2 regions of the Arthrobacter sp. NPDC056493 genome follow, and region 2 is predicted to be linked to the other one. Evidence: riboswitches for the same ligand, from Rfam matches in the RefSeq annotation. Region 2 holds a riboswitch; the other holds the start of a gene.

Region 1 (7,708 bases), on a different contig from region 2:
GCGTGTTCTCCATGGACGGGTACCTTGCTCCGCTGGAGGCCATCTGCGACCTCGCCGAGAAGCACGACGCCCTGGTGATGGTGGACGACTCCCACGCGGTCGGGTTCATGGGAGCCACCGGAGCCGGGACCCCCGAGCATGCCGGCGTCGCCCACCGCGTGGACATCTTCACCGGAACCTTCGGGAAGGCACTGGGGGGCGCCTCGGGCGGCTACGTGTCCGGCCGCGGCGAAGTGGTGGCGATGCTCCGGCAGAAGGCCCGCCCGTACCTCTTCTCCAACTCCCTCGCACCGGCCATCGTGGCGGCCACCATCAAGGCCCTGGAGCTCGTGCAGACCTCCGGGGAGCTGCGGGCCGGCCTGTTCCGGAACGCGGAGCTGTTCCGCCGCCGGATGACGGAGGAAGGCTTCGAACTGCTCGACGGCGAGCACGCCATTGTGCCGGTCATGTTCGGCGATGCCGTGCTGGCCGCGAAGGTGGCCGACCAGATGCTCCAGCACGGGGTCTACGTCACCGCCTTCAGCTTCCCCGTGGTGCCGCGCGGTGCCGCCCGCATCCGGGTCCAGCTGTCCGCCGCGCACAGCGCCGACGATGTGGAAACCTGCGTCCAGGCTTTCGTCAAGAGCCGGGACGCGGTGGCGGCGCAGGCGCAGTGACCGAGTAGGCGCGGTGGCTGCGCAGGTTCGGGCCATCTGTAAAGATTGAGCCCATGGCATCAACCTATGACGTGGTCATTGTGGGCGGCGGGATCGCCGGGCTGTCCCTTGCCTCTGCGCTGGCCGGCAAGTGCACGGTTGCCCTCGTGGAGGCGGAGCAGCAGCTGGCGTACCATACGTCCTCGCGCTCGGCCCGGCAGCTGATTCCCAGTTACGGCCCGCCGGTGGTGCAGGAACTCACCGTCCGCACCCTGGAGCTGATCGCGGCGGACGATGCCGGGCGGCCCCACCCCGTGCTGTCCCCGCGGAGCTTTATGCTGATCGGGGACGAGGAGACGGTCCGGGCCGAGTCCAGCGGCGAGATGCGCCGGATCGGCCACGACGAAGCGCTTGGCCTCTGCCCGGCACTGAAACCGGAGTCCTTCTCCGCCGCGGGCCTGGACACGGGGTCCTTCGGGTGCGACGCCCCGGTGCTGCTCGAAAGGCACCGGGCGCGCGCCGAGTCCGCCGGTGTGGACGTCATCACCGGCGCCCGCGTCCATTCCGCCCAGCGGCTGGGATCAGGCTGGGAGATCGGCGCCGGGCAGGAGGGCTTCTCGGCCGGCGTTCTGGTCAACGCGGCAGGTGCCTGGGCCGATGAGCTGGCGGTGCTGAGCGGCGTCGAGAAGATTGGCCTGCAGCCGTACCGGCGCACGGCGGCGATTGTCGGCGTCGACCATTCTCTGCCGGAGGGCAGCCCGATGGTGGCTGCCGCCGACGATTCCTTCTACTTCCGCCGGGAAGGCAGCGACGTGCTGATCTCGCCGTCGGAACATGTTGCCAGCCCGGCGGAGGACGCACGTCCCCGTCCCGGGGACGTCGAGCGGCTCATCTCGCGGCTCAATACCTTGACGACGCTGGGGATCGGTTCCGTGCGGACGGCCTGGACCGGCCTGCGCACCGAGGCGGCCGACGGCGTCCCGGTAGTAGGGTTCGACGCCGAAGCCCGCGGGTTCTACTGGCTTGCCGGCCAGGGCGGCTATGGCTTCCAGACGTCGTCCGGCATCGCGGAACTGGCCGCGGCCCAGATCCTGGCAGGTCCAGGTGCCAGTGCCGGGCTGGAAACCAGCACCGGGCGGGATGCCGGTCCGGAATCCCGGACAGCGGATGCGCTGGCTGCGACGCGCTGGTCCATCCGGCGCTGAAGAATGGATCCATGAGCACCCTGATCACCAACATTGCCGAACTGATGACCCAGGACGCGGAGCACCGTGTCCTCAAGGACGCGGCTGTGGTGGTCGAGGGGGAGCGGATCTCGTGGATCGGCCAGGCGTCCGCCGCCCCGGCGGCCGACGACTCAGTGGATGCGGGCGGCCGGGCCGTGCTGCCCGGCTGGGTGGACTCCCACACACACCTCATTTTCGCCGGCGACCGAACGGCGGAGTTCGAGGCGCGGATGGCGGGGGAGGAGTACAGGGCGGGCGGCATTGCTGTCACTACCGGGGCCACCCGGAACACCGGCGACTACGACCTCACGCGGCTGGCCCAGGGCCGCGTTGCCGAAGCCGTATCGCAGGGCACGACGTACCTGGAGACGAAGACCGGCTACGGCCTGGACGTTGAGCAGGAGGCGAGGAGCGCACGGATCGCCTCAAGAGTGGCGGACGAGGTCACGTACCTGGGCGCGCACCTGGTGCCGGCCGGCGTCGATCCCGATGAGTACACCAAACTTGCCTGCGGTCCGATGCTGGACGCGGTCCGCCCCTATGTCCGGTGGGCCGACGTATTTTGCGAAAAGGGAGCCTTTTCGGAGGAGCAGTCCCGCGCGGTGCTGCAGGCCTGCCACGACGCCGGACTCGGGCTGCGGGTGCACGGCAACCAGTTGGGGCACGGCGCCGGCGTCCGCCTCGCGGTGGAGTTCGGCGCGGCGAGCGTCGACCACGTCAACTATCTTTCGGAGCAGGACATCGCCGGCCTCGCCGCCGGCTGGTCCGGCTGGGATGCCGCATCAGGAACGGGCCGGCGGGGAACAGTGGCCACCTGCCTGCCGGCCTGCGACCTCTCCACCCGCCAGCCGCTGGCCCCCGGCCGGCAGCTCCTGGACGCCGGCGTGCCCGTGGCGCTCGCGTCCAATTGCAACCCCGGCACGTCCTACACGAGTTCCATGGCGTTCTGCGTCACCACAGCCGTGCTCCAGATGGGCCTGAGTGTCCATGAGGCCGTCCGGGCGGCAACGTACGGCGGTGCTTTAGCGCTGCAGCGCGAGTCCGGAAACGACGCCGACGGCGAGCGGGCGGTGGGCTCCATCGCCGTCGGGCACCGGGCAGACCTGCACGTCCTCAATGCCCCCTCCGCCACCCACCTGGCCTACCGGCCGGGCATGCCGCTCACCCACGCGGTTTGGCGTGCAGGGGTGCGCGCACGGTAGTGTCGGGCGGGACCATAACCCGTGTAGTCCGCGGTGGACAGTGACGCAAAATGATCATTAGGGGTCTGATACAATCAAAAAGCGTCATTTTTCGTGACGTTTTTGGATCTTGAAAGGCCCTGCATGACCCGCACCGACCGACTGACGGCCATCCTTGATCTGCTTGCCGAGGCCGGCCAGGTGGAAGTCGAGGAGATCGTCACCCGGCTCGGCGTATCACCGGCAACCGCCCGGCGTGACCTGGACAGCCTGGCCAAGCGCCGGCTGCTGACGCGCACCCGCGGGGGCGCCACCACCGGCGCCCTGGCCTACGATCTTCCCGGCAGGTACAACCGGGACGACCACGCCGTGGCCAAGCAGGAGATCGCCCTCGCCGCCTCGGCGCTCATCGCCCCAGGCATGGTGATCGGGCTGTGCGGCGGCACCACCAGCACGGCCCTGGCGCAGATCCTGGCCACCCGCGAGGACCTCAACTCGCCGTCGAACCAGCCCACCCTCACGGTGGTCACCAACGCCATCAACATTGCCTCGCAGCTTGCCGTCCGGCCCAACATCAAGGTGATGGTGACCGGTGGCATCCTCAACACCCGGTCCTATGAGCTCGTGGGCCCGTACACGGACATCATCATGCAGAAGGTGGTGCTGGACATCGCCTTTATCGGGGTTAACGGCGTCGACGCCGAGGTGGGGCCCACCAACACCGGCGAGGCCGAGGCAACGGTCAACGCCCTGCTGGCCAGCCGCGCCAGCGTCTCCTACGTGATCGCGGATTCCTCCAAGGTGGGCCGCCGGGCGTTCGCCACCATGGACGGCTACAACTTCACCCGGCTCATCACCGACTCCGGTATTTCCGCGGCGGACAAGGCCGCGTTCGAGGCGCGCGGCACCGAAGTGATCGTGGCCGGCGCCTAACACCAGGCGCACAGGCGGCGGTGCCTAGAAGACCACGGGCGGGGCGTCCAGCACGGTTTCGTCCACCCGGCGGTCCACCCACTGGGTGAAGGGGGTGTCGAGTTCGTACTTGCCTGCGCCGTTTTGCACCAGCATCCGGATCTCGGCGTTTTCCGGGTTGTTGAGCGACTCGAAGTACTCCACCGACCAGTGGAACCAGCGCATGCAGAACAGGCGCATGGTCAGGCCGTGCGTCACCAGCAGTGCGTTGGGGGAGTAGTCCGGCTTGGACCAGTGCCGGTACAGCGTCTCCATGAAGGAGGAGATCCGGTCGTAGACGTCGGAGCCGGACTCGCCTTCACGGAAACGGTAGAAGAAGTGGCCGTAGGCGTTGCGGAGTTCTTTCTGGTCCTCGATGTCGCCGGAAATCTGGAAGTTGGCCCAGTCTTGCTCGCGCAGCCGCGGCTCCTCGATCACCCGCTCCGTCAGGGAGCCAAGATTCAGCGCCTCGAGGGTCTGGTAGGCGCGCAGGTACGGTGACACGTAGACGCTCACCTGCCGGCCGTCCAGCTCGCGGCGGATGCGCTCCCCGGCGGCCTTCGCCTGCTCCAGCCCCAGCTCCGTCAGCGGAATCCGGTAGTCGGGCACCCTGTTGTAGATGGAGGTGTCCGCGTTGGCCGCCGACTGGCCGTGCCGGATCATGATGATTTTCCCGGGAGCGCTCATAGTTCCCCAGCATAGGGTGAGCCCGCGGCCGGACAGGAACCGACTGGCCAGACGGTTGCAGGAACCGGGAAGCCTGACAGGAAAGTACCAGCAGGTGCAGGCAAGATAGGAACATGTTGGTTCCCTCCCGCCGTCGGCTGCGGTTTGAAGTATGGATCGTCCTTGGCTTGTCGCTGGGACAGTCCGCCGTCTACTCGGTGGTGCAGCTACTGGACAAAATGACCCGGGCACCACTGGCGCAGGGGACGTCCACGCTGAACAGGTCGCAAAGCACCCGCGAGTATTTCGACCTGACCTACCAGCTGCTGGACATCATCTTCGCCCTGGTGCCGGTCCTGCTGGTGATCTTCTTCCTGACCGACCAGCGCCAGGCGAAGTCCGGGTCCGGCCATGACTCCGGCTCCGCGTTCCGGAAGCTGGGGTTCAACTTCGCCCGGCCTGGCAAGGACCTGCTGCAGGGTCTCGGGCTGGCCGCCGTGATCGGCATTCCGTCGCTGGGCCTCTACGCTGCCGGGCGGGCCCTGGGCATTACCACCGCCATCATCCCCAGCGGACTGGACGCTTACTGGTGGACGGTGCCCGTGCTGGTTTTGTCTGCGGTGCGCCATGCGATCGTGGAGGAGGTCATTGTGGTGGGCTACCTGCTGGACCGGTTCAACAAGTTCGGCTGGTCCATGCCCCTGGCGATCTTTGTGTCCTCAATGCTCCGCGGCAGCTACCACCTGTACCAGGGGTTCGGGCCATTCATTGGAAACGCCGTCATGGGCGTGGTCTTCGCCTGGGTCTACACCAGGACCCGGCGGGTCATGCCGCTGGTGATCGCGCACGCGCTGCTGGACATCGTCGCGTTCGTGGGGTTCAGCCTGTTCGGCAAAGCCGTCGGCCTGGGCTAGTCCGGGCCCGCGGTGGGCGGCCCGGATGATCCGGCCCGGGTTAGTGCCCGGCCGTTAAAAATGATTCGGCCGCCATCGGCGGGTGACGTCGTTGGCACCCGCTGATGGCGGCCGAAGTGGAGGGCAGAAAGCGCGTCAGATGGTGACGGCGCCTGCTGCGGTTTCGAACGTGACGGAGAGGATGCCCGGCGTACCGTGCGGGGCCACCCAGTTCACGGCGACGTCCTCAAGCGGCCGTTCGACGGGCTCGCCGAGCCACTCGGTCACGCGCTCGGCAGAGCCCGCGATCGTGAGGCTGGACATCTTCACGTTGCTGTCATAGGCGTTGGACGGGTGCAGGCCCGGATCGCCCTCCCACTTCAGCATGTACGGCACCTGCGGGTCCGCGATCAGGCCCAGGATGCCGATCTGCTTCCAGACCAGCTCCCGGCCGTCGGGGAACTTGCGGTTGCCGTTGACGGCGGAGCGGCCAAGGCGCTCCTCGAAGGGGGCGAGGTCGTCAACTTCGACGCACCACCCCATCCAGCCGCCGCCCGCCGCGGACCGGGCGCGGACGGCCTGGCCGAACGGTGCCTTGTCCGACGCCGGGTGGTCCAGGACCTCAACAACTTCCAGGTACTTGTGGCCGGCCAGCGGAATAATCATGTTCCGGGTTCCAAACCGGGGGTGCACCCCGCCCTTTACGGCTTCGACGCCGAGGGCAGAGGAGATACGTTCGGTGGTGGCCGCGAGGCCATCGTGTTCACAGGCGTAAGAGACGTGATCCATGCGCATGCCCTCATCTTGGCACTTTGTGACGGGCCTCTCAGCTTAGGGTCGCCTAACCTTGCAAAAAGTCCATACTTTGACGAAGTTCGTCACAAAGCTGTGCGCGTAACAGGGCCATTCCTACACTGATCGCAGGTCATGAGTGCCAGCGATGAAAGCCCCGGCTCGCTGGCCGGCAACCCTCCACCGCGGCGGGGTGCCCCGGGTGAAGACCTGGCTACGCGGCGCCCGCCGCGCGGCAAGCGCGGGCCTGTGCCGGGACCAGCACATGCCCCTAAGCAGAGGAGCCTGCATGTCCAACGCATGGTCATTCGAAACCCGCCAGATCCATGCCGGCCAGGTGCCTGACAACGCCACCGGCGCGCGGTCGCTGCCGATCTACCAGACGACGTCGTTCGTCTTTCCCAGCGCTGAAAGCGCGGCCGACCGCTTCGCGCTGGCCGAGATCGCGCCCATCTACACGCGGATCGGCAACCCGACCCAGGACGCCGTCGAACAGCGGGTCGCCAGCCTGGAAGGCGGGCTTGCCGCGCTGCTCCTGAGCTCCGGCCAGGCCGCCGAAACGTATGCCATCCTCAACGTCGCCGAGGCCGGCGACCACGTGGTGGCCAGCCCCAGCCTCTACGGCGGCACCTACAACCTGCTGGCACACACCCTGAAGAAGTTCGGCGTGTCCGTCACCTTCGTGGCCGACCCGGACAACCTGGAGCAGTGGCGCGACGCCGTGCAGCCGAACACCAAGCTGTTCTTTGCGGAGGTGGTGTCCAACCCCCGGCAGGACGTCCTGGACATCGAAGGTGTTTCCCGGACCGCGCACGAGGCCGGCGTGCCGCTGATCGTTGACAACACCCTGTCCACGCCCTACCTCATCAGGCCGCTCGAGTGGGGCGCGGACATCGTGGTGCACTCGGCCACCAAATACCTGGGTGGACACGGGGCCGCCATTGCCGGTGTCATCGTGGATTCAGGCAACTTCGACTTCAGCAGGGACCCGGAACGCTTCCCGGGCTTCAACACGCCGGACCCCACCTACAACGGCCTGGTCTACGCCCGCGACCTCGGCGCAGGCGGTGCCCTGGGAGCCAACCTGTCCTACATTCTCAAGGCGCGGGTCCAGTTGCTCCGCGACCTGGGCTCCGCGGTGTCCCCGTTCAATGCGTTCCTCATCGCACAGGGCCTGGAAACATTGAGCCTGCGCGTGGAGCGCCACGTGGCCAACGCGGTGGCCGTCGCCAGTTGGCTGGAAGCCCGGGGCGATGTGGAGTCGGTGGCCTACGCCGGCCTGCCGTCCAGTCCCTGGTACGAGCGTGGCCTGAAGTACGGGCCCAAGGGCACCGGCGCGGTGGTGTCCTTCACCGTGGCGGGCG
Region 2 (7,708 bases):
GACGTCCTGGGCAGGAGGGCGCTCTTCATCGCGGGCATAACGGTGTTTGGCGCCTTCAGCCTGGTGGGCGGACTGGCCTCCGACCCGGCTCTGGTGGTCGCTGCCCGGCTGCTCCAGGGGCTCGGCGCCGGCACCCTGAATCCGCAGGTCCTGGGTCTCCTCCAGGACCTGTTTTCCGGAACCCGACGGGCCAAGGCACTGGGCTACTACGCCGCCGCCGGGGGCTTCGCCGCCGTGTGCGGCCCCCTTGCCGGCGGCCTGGTCCTGTCCGCGGCCGGGGACTCTGCCGGGTGGCGGGTGCTCTTCCTCATCAACGTCCCGCTGGTGGTGCTGCTGGTGCCGCTGGCGTTCCGGTTTCTGCCGGCACGCCCCGGCCGGGACCGCCACCCCGGCTCCGCGTCCATCGACGGGGTAGGCGCCCTGCTGCTGGGTGCCGTGGTGGTGGCCTTCCTCGTCCCCACGGTCTACGGCACGCCGGAGTCGTCCCCGGCCTGGCTGGCCGCAGGAGCAACGGTGCTCCTGGGTTTTGCGGGCTGGGAGCTGCTGTATCACCGGCGCGGGCGGACGCCATTGCTCAGCGCAGGGCTGGTCCGTTCCGGGGGCTACGTGCTGGGCACGGTGGTGGCGCTGTGCCAGTTCGGCGTGGGCGCTGCGATGTCCGCGGTCACGGCTTTCTACTTTCTGTCCGGAAGCGGCCTCGCCCCGCTCGCCGCGGCAGGCATCCTGGCACCCCAGTCCGCCGGCATGCTGCTGGCCTCCGGGTCCAGCTGGCGGTTCGTCGCCAGGTTCGGCCGGGCCGGCATCGTCGTCGCACTGGCCGCCAGCTTCGCCACCCTCGTCGCCAAGGATGCTGCGGTGCAGCACCTGGACCACTCGGCCGCGGCGCTGGCTGTTGCCGGGGTGGGCCTGGTCCAGGGAGCGGCGACGGGCCTCGTGGTGGCGCCCAACCAGGCCCTGACGCTGGGGCACGCGCCGGCCGGGACCGCCGGGGTGGCTGCCGGCTTCTACCAGCTGAGCCAACGGTTCTCGGCGGCGCTGTGTTCGGCCGCCGTGGCCGGGCTGTTCCTGCACGCAGGATCCGGTTTAGGCAGTGCTGCCGGGTCCGTGGCCGCGGGCAACGGCTACCGCGGCGCCTTCCATGACGGCATCATCCTGTGTTCGGCCCTGACCGCCGTTGCCATCGCCGCCGGCAGCCTCGACTGGATCCGGACCGCGGTGGTGCGCCGCCGGAACGGCAACGCCACCCGCCCCGCTGTAGCGGAACGGACGGCATCGGCGGAAGGGACGGCGTCGGCGGACCAGGCTTTGGCGGACTCCCGCTAGACGGCCGCCGGCTGGGCCGGCTCGTCGATTTCCACCGTCGGCCCGCTGGCGGGAACCCCGGCGTCGCGCAGTGCCGGGAACCCGCCGTCGACATGCACGGCACGGGCGTAGCCGAGCAGCCGGAGTTTTTCGGCCACGGGACGCGAGCCGTTGACCGAGCCGCAGAAGACGACGATCTGCTGGTCCGTTCCGGTCACGCCGGTGAGACGGGCGGGGGAATCCGGCCCAAAGTCCTGTGCCACGTTCTCGCGGTCCACCACGACAGCCGCCGGAACGCTGCCTGTGCTGGCCCTGCCCTTGTCGCTGCGGACGTCGATCAGGAGGGCCCCCGCGCCGATAAGCCGTGCGGCTTCATCGGCGCTGATCAGCTGCGGATCGTTGGTGGTTTGTTCGGTGCTCATTTGGTGCTCCTTCGAATGTTTGTTAATGATGGGAAGGGTGTCAGGACAGTCCCCAGGCCTGCGCGAGCAGCTCCTGGGACCGGATCCGGTCGGACTGGTGGTGGGTGATGGTGGTGACCAGCAGTTCATTGGCTCCGGTGGCGCGCTGCAGGGTGCGCAGCCCCTCCGCCACCTGCACGGGGTCGCCCACGAAGCGGGTGTCCAGCCTGTCCTGGATGAGGTCCGCTTCGGCCGGCTCCAGCTCCGGCCGGCGTTCGGCATCCTCGGGCGCGGGGTAGGGAATGGCGCCGCGGCCGGTCCTGATGCTGTGGACCCAGTCCGCGTACCCGGCTGCGATGGTCCTGGCCCGGGATTCGGTCTCAGCCACCACGACGTCGGCGGAAACGGCTACGTACGGCTCAGCCAGGGTGGCGGACGGTTTGAAATGCGACCGGTATTCGCCGACGGACTCCAGGACCGCGGCCGGGGCCACATGATAGTTCGCCCCGAAGGGCAGGCCGAGCTTTCCGGCGAGCCGGGCACTGGGGCCGGCGCTGGACCCGTGGATCCAGAACCCGGGAGCGTGGCCCTGCGCCGGGTGGACGGTGACTTCCGTGCCCTGCGCTGCGCGGTATTCGCCGGCGAAGAACGCGATGATGTCCTGGACGTCGTTTTCGAAGTTGTCCGCATCACCGGCCACCCGCCCCAGCAGATCGGCCTGGACCTGGAAGCGCTCGGGAAACTTCCTGCCGAACAGCGGCCGCGGGGCCGGGATCACCAGGCCGTCCACCACGCGGTTCCCCGAAGGGCCGGAGGAGGCCGGCGAAGGGGCCAGCGGAGCGGGAGCCCCGGCCTCTTCGGCCGGCACCTTGGGCACCCCGGACCTGCCAAAGCCGAGGTCCACGCGCCCCGGGTACAGGGCGGACAGTGTCCCGATGTTTTCGGCGATCTGCACCGGCCGGTAGTTACCCAGGATGGTGGCCGCCGTTCCCACCCGGATGCTGCTCGTCGCCGCGGCAATGAGGGCGGACAGGACGTGCGGGGCGGAGCCGGCAACGCCCGGACTCAAGTGGTGTTCGGCCAGCCAATAGCGGCTGTACCCCAGCGCCTCTGCCGAGACGGCCAGCGCAATGCTGTTCCGCAGGGCGTCTGCGGCAGTCTGGCCGGCGGAGACGGGGCTGAGATCAAGGACCGAGAGGGGAACCGCGGAAGGCTTGGGCATGGCAGAACACTACGGAGCGTCCGGCGCCGGCCAAACTCCTCCGTCACCGTCCTCAACGTCCGGAAACCGGGGGTAACCGGAGCCCAAAATCCGTCACAAATGAAGGCTGCGCATGACGGAATGCACCGCTGCTTGACGCGGTATTTCCCGAATTGACACCACGAGACCGGCGGTTTGGAAAAGTCCGGCCAGCCCTCCTAGATTCAACGTCTAGGTCCAGAGTCAGCACGCCAAGGACCGGCTCGTGCTGCGGCAACCCTCAGGCATTTGATGGCGGGGTGCTCCGGAAACAGACCTGGCCGCATTGCGGCAAGTGAATGTCGAGACGGCCGTCCGCGGCCCCTAAAAAGAGGGAACCATGCCTTCATTACCCACACCCAAAAACCGTTCCGCCGTGCTCGGCATCGAGCTCGACGGGGACGGCGCACACCCGGCCGCCTGGCGATTCGCCGCGCACGAGCCCGGCGCGTTGCTCACCGGCAGCCGCATCCGGGAAACCGTCCAGGCAGCGGACATCGCCGGCTTTCACCTGGCCACGTTCAGAGACTCACGGACCACGGACACCGGGGCCGCCGGAGTCGCGGGACGGATAGATGCCGTGCAGCGTGCGGCCTTCGCCTCGACGGTAACAAGGTCGATCGGCCTGGTGCCCGAAGCGGGCGTGGTCTACACGGAGCCCTTCCACGTGGCCACCCAGCTGGCGAGCCTGGACTATTCCTCCCGCGGCCGGGCAGGGTGGCTGGTCAGCGCAGAGAACACGCCGCAGGAAGCACGTTCCGTGGGCCGCGACCAACTTCCCGCCGGGGAGGCCGGCGCGGAGGCGGCGGACGTCGTCGAAAGCGCCCGGCGGCTGTGGGATTCGTGGGAAGACGACGCCGTGATCCGGGACGAGGCCACCGGCCGGTTCCTCGACGCGGGCAAGCTGCACTATGCGGATTTCGAGGGAAACCGGTTTTCCGTGAAGGGCCCGTCGATCATTCCGCGCCCCTTCCAGGGGCAACTGCCGGTAATTGCCCCGGCGGCGCTGCTGCCCGCCGTCGAAGCCGACGTGGCGCTGGTAACCGCGGCCAAGCCGGAGGAGCTGGCGCCAGCTGCGGAGGCTGCAAGGAACGCCGGCGCCCCGCGCACACTCCTGGAACTGGACGTGGTCCTCGACGCCCGTGGCCAGCGGGCAGCCGACCGGCTGGCCGAACTGGAAGCGCACGAGCCATGGCAGGGCGGCGCCCGCTACGTGGGAGACGCGGCCGGGCTGGTGGAGCTCCTCGCCGAGCTGTTCCAGCAGGGCGACGGGGTCTGGATCAGCCCCGCGGTGCTGGACACCGACCTTCCGGAGCTGGCCGCCCTGGTGCTCCCGGAACTTCGGCGCAGCGGCCTGCTGTCCAGCCCCCTCCCGGGCAGCACCCTGCGTGAATCCTTCGGCCTGCCCCGTCCCGCCAACCGCTATGCCGCCGCCGCGGCCCTCTAGAGAGGCCAGACCCATGAGCACCCCCTCGCGCACTGCCGGTAACGGCCAGATCCAGTTCGGCGTCTTCTTCCAGGGCGTCAACCACACCACAGTCTGGCGTGATCCAGAGAGCGGATCCCAGACCGACTTCGAATCTTTCCGCCGGGTGGCACAGACCGCAGAACGCGGCCTCTTCACGGCCTTCTTCCTGGGCGAAGGGCTGCGGCTCCGCGAACACCTGGGCCGGATCCACGAGCTCGACGTCGCGGGCCGGCCGGACGCGCAGACGGCCCTCGCGGCCCTGGCTGCAGTGACCACCAACATCGGACTCGTGGCCACGCAGAACACCACCTACAACGATCCCGCCGACCTGGCCCACCGGCTGTCCAGCCTGGACCTTCTCTCGGGCGGCCGGGCGGCGTGGAACATCGTGACCACGGACAACGCCTGGACCGGTGCCAACTTCCGGCGCGGCGGGTTCCTGGCTCACGAGGACCGCTACATCCGGGCCGAAGCATTCGTCCAGACCGCCAAAGCGATCTGGGATTCCTGGGCTGACGGCGCAATCGCCGGGTCCCGGGGCTCCCGCAGATGGCTGGCCGAGGACGGCATCACCTCCGTCCGCCGCAAGGACGCGAGTTTCGACGTCGAAGTCACCGGCCGCCTCCCGCGCTCCGGCCAGCAGCACCCGGTCCTGTTCCAGGCCGGCGACTCCCCGGACGGGCGCGACTTCGCGGTCCGCAACGCCGACGTCATCTTCTCCCGGCACGCCGGGCTGGAGGAGGCCAAGAAGTTCCGGGAGGACATTGTGGCCCGGACGCTAAAGGCAGGCCGGCCGGCGGATGACGTCAAGATCTTCCCGGGACAGGAGTTCATCCTGGCACCCACCGCCAAGGAAGCGGAGGAAAAGCACCAGTGGGTCCGCGAACGGCAGGTGGGTCCGCAGACCGCCATTGCGTTCCTGGAGCAGTTCTGGGGCCGCACCCTCAGCGAATACGACCCCGACGGCCCGCTTCCCGACGTCGACCCCGTCGTAGACGTCACCGACCCCACCCGGGGCAACGCGTTCCATGGAAAGAACGCCCGGGAGCTTGCCGCGGAGTGGCGGGCCGAGGCGAAGGAGAAGGGGCAGTCCATCAGGCAGTTCGTCTCCGGCCGCGCCCAGCTCAACGGCCGGGGCCTGGTCGGTTCCTACGACGACGTCGCCGACCTGCTGGCCGAATACGCCCATTCCGGTGCCGTGGACGGTTTCAACATCACGCCCTGGATCGTCCCCTCCGGACTCGACGACATCGTCAACGAGCTTGTCCCCAGGCTGCAGGACCGAGGGGTCTACCGGACCGGATACGAGGGCACCACGCTCCGCGAAAACCTGGGGCTCCGCGCCCCGCTGTCACACCGCAGCGGCTCCCTGGCATCGGTGGGCACCAACGAAAACGAGGAAGTCGCATGACCACCCGAAACATCCACGCTGCTTCCACCCGTCCTGAACCGGCCAGGGCACGGCGGATCGGCAGGACAGCGGCCGCCGGTGCGCTGCTGGGAACCGTTACGCTGCTGCTCGCCGCGTGCGGCGGAACGTCCGACGCCGGATCCCAGCCGGGTGCCAGCGGCACCCCTGTCCGGGGCGGCAACCTCAATTTCGCGGTTTCCGTGGACCGCGGGTGCATCGATCCGCAGCAGGTGGGCAACAACGACGCGATCGCCGTCGCCCGCCAGACGGTGGCGTCGCTGACCTCCCAGGACCCGGACACCGGCGAGATCGTGCCGTGGCTGGCCGAGAAGTTTGAGGCGAACAAGGACGCCACGAGCTTCACGTTCACGCTCCGGAGCGGGGCCACCTTCGCCGACGGGACACCCATTGACGCCCAGTCGGTCAAGACCAACTTCGAGGCGATCAAGGCCCTCGGCGCCAAAGCCACGCTGGGTTCCACGTACCTGAGCGACGTCAGCGGCATCACGGTCAAGGATCCGAAGACGGTGGTGGTGGATTTCGCGAAGCCGAACGCCCAGTTCCTGCAGGCCACCTCCACCTTCACCCTCGGGCTGCTCTCCCCGGCGTCGGCGAAACTCAGAGCGGCCGACCGGTGCGCCGGCAAATTCGACGGATCGGGCCCGTTCACCGTGAAGAGCTACACGGTGGACAAGGAAGCAGTCCTGCAGCGCCGGGCAGGATATGCGTGGCCGGCCTCCACGAACAGCAACAAGGGTGAGGCCTACCTGGACACCGTCACCTTCAAGATCATCCCGGAAGCAGGCAACCGGACCGGCAGCCTGCAGTCCGGGCAGATCGATGCCACAGCGGCCATCTCCGCTGCGGACATCAAGCTCTTTGACGGCAACGGCTTCTGGAAGGAGACCAGGGCGAACCCGGGCGTGGTCTACAACCTGTACTCCAACGAGTCCACACCGAAGCTCAAGGAGACGGCGGTGCGCCAGGCGATTTCCAAGGCCATCAACCGCGAGGAAATCACCAAGACGCTGCTGACCGAGGCAGACCAGCCCGCCAAGGGAGTGCTGTCCCACACCACCCCGTTCTTCCAGGACTTCAGCGATCTGCTGAAGTTCGATCCCGACGGCGCCAAGAAGCTCCTGGACGACGCCGGATGGAAGCCCGGAGCGGACGGCATCCGCGCCAAGAACGGCCAGAAGCTCTCCTTCTCGGTCACCTACTGGCAGTCGCCGAAGGAAGTGCTGGAACTCGTGCAGCAGCAGCTCAAGGCGGTGGGCATCGACCTTCAGCTGAAGTTCACCACCATCGCTGACGTCACGGCAGCCCAGGCGAACAAGGACTACGACTTCTCCTACGGCAACCTGACCCGCAGCGATCCGGATGTCCTGCGGACCGTCTTCGGCGCCAACACGGCCCGCGGCGGCAGCAACCTCCGCTCTGCTTTGCCGGTGGACACCACCCTTGGCGAGCAGGCAGCCGCACTGGACAAGGGCGCACGGCAGAAGCTCGTGGACCAGGCCCAGGAGACACTCATCAAGGACGCGCACTCCATCCCGCTGTACGAGCTCTCCACCACGATCTCCGCCAGCGAGAAGGTGCACGACCTGAAGTTCGAGGCCTCCAGCCGCCTGGACTTCTACGACGCCTGGCTGGCCAAGTAGTGTTCCGCTACATCGGGCAACGTCTCTTGCAGGGTGCCTTTGTTCTCTGGGCGGCCTACACCGTCTCCTTCTTCATCCTTTACCTGCTCCCGGGCGACGCCGTCAGCATCATGGCCAGCGGGGACGAACAGAATTCCGTGGACCCTGCGCTCGTGGCGAAGCTCCGCAGCGAATACGGGCTGGACCGGCCGCTACACGAGCAGTACCTCATCGCCCTGGGCAGGG

Evidence for each region. A riboswitch is a leader RNA that binds a small molecule or an ion and turns the genes downstream of it on or off. The one in region 2 is predicted to bind S-adenosylmethionine.
Region 1: another riboswitch for S-adenosylmethionine. It lies ahead of ACFQ50_RS03525 (bifunctional o-acetylhomoserine/o-acetylserine sulfhydrylase); the one in region 2 lies ahead of ACFQ50_RS17640 (LLM class flavin-dependent oxidoreductase).

The regions. Positions count from the first base shown of each region.
Region 1 covers NZ_JBHTSL010000005.1:63,671-71,378, forward strand. The annotation lists gene ACFQ50_RS03490 (glycine C-acetyltransferase) at 1-656, shown strand, start outside; gene ACFQ50_RS03495 (NAD(P)/FAD-dependent oxidoreductase) at 710-1,840, shown strand; gene hutI (imidazolonepropionase) at 1,852-3,063, shown strand; gene ACFQ50_RS03505 (DeoR/GlpR family DNA-binding transcription regulator) at 3,187-3,975, shown strand; gene ACFQ50_RS03510 (histidine phosphatase family protein) at 4,000-4,680, opposite strand; gene ACFQ50_RS03515 (CPBP family intramembrane glutamic endopeptidase) at 4,794-5,573, shown strand; gene ACFQ50_RS03520 (VOC family protein) at 5,709-6,347, opposite strand; SAM riboswitch class IV at 6,476-6,592, shown strand; gene ACFQ50_RS03525 (bifunctional o-acetylhomoserine/o-acetylserine sulfhydrylase) at 6,634-7,708, shown strand, end outside.
Region 2 covers NZ_JBHTSL010000048.1:19,238-26,945, reverse strand. The annotation lists gene ACFQ50_RS17655 (MFS transporter) at 1-1,323, shown strand, start outside; gene ACFQ50_RS17650 (rhodanese-like domain-containing protein) at 1,320-1,724, opposite strand; gene ACFQ50_RS17645 (LLM class flavin-dependent oxidoreductase) at 1,765-2,925, opposite strand; SAM riboswitch class IV at 3,139-3,247, shown strand; gene ACFQ50_RS17640 (LLM class flavin-dependent oxidoreductase) at 3,284-4,390, shown strand; gene ACFQ50_RS17635 (NtaA/DmoA family FMN-dependent monooxygenase) at 4,404-5,822, shown strand; gene ACFQ50_RS17630 (ABC transporter substrate-binding protein) at 5,819-7,483, shown strand; gene ACFQ50_RS17625 (ABC transporter permease) at 7,483-7,708, shown strand, end outside.